Regions from separate parts of the Listeria sp. Marseille-Q6474 genome, predicted to be linked through region 2. Evidence: riboswitches for the same ligand, from Rfam matches in the RefSeq annotation. Region 2 holds a riboswitch; the other holds the start of a gene.
The links. Region 2 has a riboswitch for S-adenosylmethionine ahead of OC533_RS05335 (O-acetylhomoserine aminocarboxypropyltransferase/cysteine synthase family protein). Riboswitches for the same ligand answer to the same signal wherever they lie in the genome.
Positions count from the first base shown of each region.

Region 1: it holds a riboswitch for S-adenosylmethionine, as region 2 does, so the genes downstream of both, OC533_RS04160 (5-methyltetrahydropteroyltriglutamate--homocysteine S-methyltransferase) here and OC533_RS05335 (O-acetylhomoserine aminocarboxypropyltransferase/cysteine synthase family protein) in region 2, are expected to answer to the same signal.

Region 1 is NZ_CAMPPS010000001.1:816,576-819,700, reverse strand. It holds gene OC533_RS04175 (bacterial Ig-like domain-containing protein) at 1-255, shown strand, start outside; gene OC533_RS04170 (DUF1294 domain-containing protein) at 524-781, opposite strand; gene OC533_RS04165 (RidA family protein) at 860-1,237, shown strand; SAM riboswitch class I at 1,302-1,398, shown strand; gene OC533_RS04160 (5-methyltetrahydropteroyltriglutamate--homocysteine S-methyltransferase) at 1,493-2,596, shown strand; gene uvrC (excinuclease ABC subunit UvrC) at 2,693-3,125, shown strand, end outside.
Region 2 is NZ_CAMPPS010000001.1:1,051,890-1,055,014, forward strand. It holds gene OC533_RS05325 (Crp/Fnr family transcriptional regulator) at 1-546, shown strand, start outside; gene OC533_RS05330 (HdeD family acid-resistance protein) at 636-1,163, opposite strand; SAM riboswitch class I at 1,402-1,502, shown strand; gene OC533_RS05335 (O-acetylhomoserine aminocarboxypropyltransferase/cysteine synthase family protein) at 1,611-2,888, shown strand; gene metX (homoserine O-acetyltransferase) at 2,905-3,125, shown strand, end outside.

The sequences.
Region 1 (3,125 bases), 240 kb from region 2:
GCAGAAAATGTAAAACCTGTTGACCCATCAGACCCAACAGGACCTACAAATCCAGTAAAACCATCAGTAGAAAAAACACCATTAAAAGTAGTTGATAACAAGCAACATACAACAACATATGAAGCAGCAAAACCATTACCAAAAACAGGTGACCAAACAAACACTTGGGTAATCTGGACAGGCATGAGCTTACTTGTTCTAAGCATGCTCTTGTTGGTAATGAGAGGTAGAAAGAAATTAAGAAGGAAAAACTAATAAAAGATAGTAAGAATAAAAATACCGACCAGTTTTCTCTGGTCGGTATTTTTTACTATTAGACATAATAGATTTGTTATAGTGTTTTACTAATTTTAAGAACTGTACAAAAAGACTGTTAAAATATAGCTATGAATTACTTTTATCAAAGATAGAAATCATGTTTAAAAGACAATTGGAATGACTCATGTCAAGCACTGCAAAACTATTTCTGCTGGGAATTTGAACATTATAAAAGCTAAAAAATCGACAAATTTAGCTTGTTAATTCAGTACAACCACCAAACCAAAACCCCTACAGTCCAAACCATCGCAAGCGGAACTAAAATCCGAAACTTCGGCTTTTGCGTTTTATGGTGAAACAACTGCATCGACATCCAACTACCAAAGGCACCACCAAGAAATGCAGAGAGCAGTAGTACCGACTCAGGTATCCGGTATGCGTGTTTAATTGCTTTCCGTTTATCAACAGCGAATAATAGAAAAGAAATAAGTGTTATCGCGATTAAATATATCGTTAAAATCATCTGGAAATCCCCCTTTATTGCTAAAACTAACTTTATTGATTAGAATAAAAGCATACCACAAAAGAAAGCAGGGATAAAATGGCAAAAGAAATTATTCAAACCTCGTCAGCCCCAAAAGCACTCGGACCATATTCACAAGCTGTAAAAGTGAATGGACTTATTTTCACATCAGGTCAACTTGGTATTAACCCAGCAACTGGAGAATTAGCAAAAGGCGCAACAAAACAAGCTGAGCAAGCTTTTAAAAATTTAGCAGCCGTACTAGAAGAAGCTGGTTCTGGACTAGACAAAATCATTAAAGCGACCGTTTTCTTCAAAGATTTAAATGATTTTACAGCTGTGAATGAAGTATACGCTACTTTCTTTTCCAGCGATTTCCCAGCGAGAAGTGCTTTCCAAGTAGCCAAGTTACCGCTTGATGCTGACATTGAAATCGAAGTTATCGCAGAAGCATAAATATTCAGAAATAAATTTGACAATTACAAGAAGTAAACGATATAATAAGAACCAATTACATAGTAACTTATCAAGAAAGGTGGAGGGTTCTGGCCCAGTGAAGCCTTGGCAACCGGACTTTTCACGGTGCCAAATCCAGCAGTATCACTGACAGATAAGGCACGCGAAACAGGTAAATCACTCTTTCCCTTAAAAGCTGTCTTTTGGGGGAAAGTTTTTTTGTACATAAAAATAACTAGAATTGAGGAGAAGAAAATGAATCAAGTGGCACCATTTTATGCAGATCATGTTGGAAGTATTTTGCGGACAAAGGCAATTAAAGAGGCACGCGAGAAATTCCAAAGTGGCGAAATTACAACTCAAGAATTACGTGAAATTGAAAATGAAGAAATCAAGTACATTGTTGAAAAACAAAAAGAAGTGGGTTTAAAAGCAATTACTGATGGCGAATTTCGCCGCGCTTGGTGGCATTTTGATTTCTTAGAGAATTTGGATGGGGTAGAAGGATACGATGCGGCGGGAGGCATTCAATTTAGCAAAGTCCAAACAAAATCTCATTCGGTGAAAATTACAGGTCCAATTGATTTCACGACGCATCCATTTATAGAAGATTTTATTTTCCTAAAAGAAGCCGTTGGTGAAAATCATGTAGCAAAACAAACGATTCCAAGTCCGGCGATGCTTCATTATCGTGGTGACATGGAGTATCAGCCATATATAGACGATGCTGATAAATTTGTGGCTGATTTAGCGGCTGCTTATCAAAAAGCGATTCAAGCCTTTTATGATGCCGGTTGTCGTTATTTACAATTAGATGATACATCGTGGAGCTATTTATGCTCTGATGAACAGCGTGAAGTCGTGCGTGAGCGAGGTTTTGACCCCGATACACTGCAAGAAACATATAAAACGCTTATCAATGAATCTATCAAGTATAAACCAGCAGATATGGTTATTACGATGCACATTTGTCGTGGGAATTTCCGCTCTACATGGATAGCAGAAGGCGGTTATGGACCAGTTGCAGAAACATTATTTGGCAAACTAAATATCGATGGTTTCTTTTTAGAATATGATAATGAACGTTCTGGAGATTTTTCACCACTAAAATATGTAGCGCGCCCAGATTTGAAAATCGTTCTCGGCTTAATCACCTCTAAAACAGGGGATTTAGAAGATGAAACGGCAATCAAAGCACGAATTAAAGAAGCGAGTGAGATTGTGCCGCTAAACCAATTATGCCTTAGCCCACAGTGCGGATTCGCCTCTACAGAAGAAGGCAATATTTTAAGTGAAGAAGAGCAATGGAACAAATTACGTTACGTCGTCAAAATCGCAGAAGACGTTTGGGGAAAATAACGAATAAGAAGAACTGGCCTAGGCTAGTTCTTTTTTCGTCTTTACAAAAACAGCAAGTAGGAATAGAATAGATGTTCTAGAAGGAGGGGAAGCCCTTTGGATGACAAATTACAAACCAAATTAACCTTATTACCTGAATCACCAGGTTGCTATATTTATAGAGATGAAAATAACGAAATACTTTATATTGGCAAATCTAAATGTTTAAAAAACCGTGTAAAGTCTTATTTTCATAGTAAACAAATCGGTAAAACAGCAAGACTTGTAAGACAAATTCGTGATTTAGAACTAATTATCACTACTTCCGAAAAAGAGGCACTACTTCTCGAGATGATTTTAATTCAAAAATATCAACCTCCTTTCAATATCCAGTTAAAAGAAGGAACGAGTTATCCCTATATTAAAATCACGAATGAGAAAAATCCGCATATCGAAGTTGTATTTGAAGTGAAACAAGATGGCGCGCACTACTTCGGCCCATATCCTGGTCGGTTTTCAGCAAGGCAAACGGTAGAACTTATTGAAAAAT
Region 2 (3,125 bases):
ATTGAAGACGGGGTCGTTTCGATGAGTAAAAATACGTGTAAAGAAGATAGTATTATTAGCTTCTTAGGTAAACAAGATTCTATCGGTCCGCTTACATTACTTGGAGGAGCCAAATCACCTGCAAACTATACGTCTATTAGTGAAGTTAGTGTTTATCAATTTGAACGTAAATATGTTTTGAATAAACTCTTAAGCTCACCAGATGTATTTTGGCAAATGAATGCACTTATGCAAAGTATGGTTACACCTATGTTAGAACGGGAAGGTTACGTTAATTTACCTTCTAGCGAGAAAGTTTTAGCGGGATTAATTGCTTGTGGGGAGAGATTTGGAAGAATCGAGTCGGATGGTTCTTGTTTGATTCCCTATTATTTCACCCAAAAAATCTTGGGAAATTATCTAAATTTAGCTCGAGCTTACGTTGCAACTAACCTGCGAAAGCTAGAAGAAGATGGAATTATTGCGCTTTCGCCAAAACCTTGGCGTGTTAATAATTTCGAGATTCATAAGCAAAAACTAAAAGAAAATCACGAACCTTACATATGAGTGTAAAATGAATACTTTTTTTCTAATAGTATTTCGTAAAAATATGCATAATGAAAAGAAGCTATCTTAGTTAGATAGCTTCTTTTTTATTAACTATTTTTACCAATAAAGAAGAATGTCGCGATTGCGCCGATACCTTGAACGATGAAGAATGTTGCTACAACAATTATTACTCCAATCACAGAAACAATTGGATTAAACAGAGCGATAAATCCTACAACGATACCAATAAGACCAATGGTTAAAATCCAACCCCAACCTTGTATATTGTTTTGCTTGGCTGTAAATGCACCAACAGTACGCATGATACCAGCGAATAATACCCACATGCTAAAAAGTAATACAATTATTTCTGGTCCAGCAAATTCATTAAATAATAACAAGAAACCTAGTAAGATGGATAAAATCCCGTCAGCTAGTACCCAACCAGAAACATTTTGTGATTTTCTGTCTGAAAAGTAAGAGAATGTGTGGAAAATACCAGAAATCAGTAATAAGAAACCAAGCATAAAAGCTGATGTTAATAATGAAATAGCCGGATGGAATAAGAACCAAATTCCAAGTACAATCATCGCAATCCCTGCTAATAAAACAAGAATACGTGTAAATGTCTTCATTTTTATTTCAACTCCCCTTTATTTGTGCTAATCTAACCCCACTTTTAATGAAATATAATTAGTCTTAACTATAATAGCCTAAAAAATGGATTTTAAAACCTTTTTAAAATGAAATATTAGTCTAAAAAACAGCTTTGTCACAAAAATTCCACACACAAGTGCTATTTTTGGACTTTTTAAATACTTAGTTGACAATTTGTTTCATCCAGCGTAATATATAACTTAATTTAATAGTATTTTCTTATCACGAAAGGTGGAGGGACTGGCCCTTTGAAGCCTTAGCAACCGGAATTTATTTTCACGGTGCTAATTCCAGCAGTATATTCTGAAAGATAAGTCGGAAATCCAAGTTTAGGAAACTCTATCCTCTCTGGCGGCTTATATACTGCTAGGGAGGTTTTTTGATGGAAATTACTGATAAATACATATTAAAGAGGAGTGGATTTTATGAGTAATGAGTATAAATTCGAAACAATTCAAGTACACGGCGGACATACACCGGACGGAGATACGCATTCTAGAGCTGTGCCAATTTATCAAACAACATCGTATACATTTGATAGCCCAGAACATGCCGCAGCCTTATTTGGTTTACAGGAAACTGGAAATATTTATACACGAATTATGAATCCGACTACAGCTGTTTTAGAAGAACGATTAACTTTACTTGAAGGTGGCATTGGCGCTGTTGCAACGGCTTCTGGCATGGCCGCTATTACTTACTCGATTTTAAATATTGCTGGTTCCGGAGATCATATCGTCGCAGCAGCAACGCTTTATGGTGGCACACACACTCTTTTCTCTCATACATTTAAAACATTTGGCATTGATGTTACTTTTGTAGACCCTAACGAACCTGAAAATTTTGAAAAAGCAATTAAAGAAAATACGAAAGCCGTATTCATTGAAACGATTGGGAATCCTGATATTAATATTATTGATATTGAAAAAGTAGCTGAGATAGCGCACGCATCGGATGTCCCGCTAATTGTTGATAATACTTTTGCGACCGCTTATTTAAATCGCCCATTTGATTTTGGCGCAGATATTGTCGTTTACTCGGCAACGAAATTTATCGGTGGTCACGGGGTTGCAATTGGTGGCGCTGTTATTGACTCCGGTAAATTTAACTGGGCAAATGGGAAGTTTCCAAAACTCGTTGTACCTGATGATAGTTATAACGGGCTGTCTTATACAAATGATGTTGGTGCAGCGGCCTATATTACCAAGCTCCGTGTCTCGCTCCTTCGTGACACTGGTGCCGCACTTTCCCCGTTCAACGCCTTCTTGCTCATTTTAGGGCTAGAAACATTATCTTTACGACTTGAGCAACACGTGAAAAATGCGAAACAAGTAGCGAATTTCTTAAATGACCATCCAAAAGTTGCTTGGGTTAATTATCCTGGCTTAAAAGACAACAAATACCACGATTTAGCGCAAAAATATTTACCAAAAGGACCCGGTTCCATTTTCACTTTTGGCGTTAAGGGTGGTTACGCGGCTGGGAAAAAGGTTATCGAATCTGTGGAGTTATTCTCACATCTAGCAAATGTGGGTGATGCCAAGTCGCTTATAATCCACCCAGCATCAACGACTCATCAACAACTAAGCGAAGAACAACAATTAACAGCTGGCGTTAAACCAGAATCCATCCGTCTTTCTATCGGAATCGAAAATGCGGATGATATTATTCAAGATTTAACGAAAGCACTAGAGCAAATTTAGGAGGAAGTGAAGAGAAGTGACCTTACAGCAAAAAGAACTATTTCAAAAAAGTCCTCTTCTACTTGAAAACGGGGAAACATTAAGTCCAGTTTTAGTTGGCTATGAAACGTATGGGACACTTTCTGCCTCACGCGATAATTGTATTTTGTTAGAACATGCGCTCACTGGGACGGCACATGCGGCGAAACATTTTGAAGATGACGCCCCTGGTTGGTGGGATGATTATATTGGTCCGGG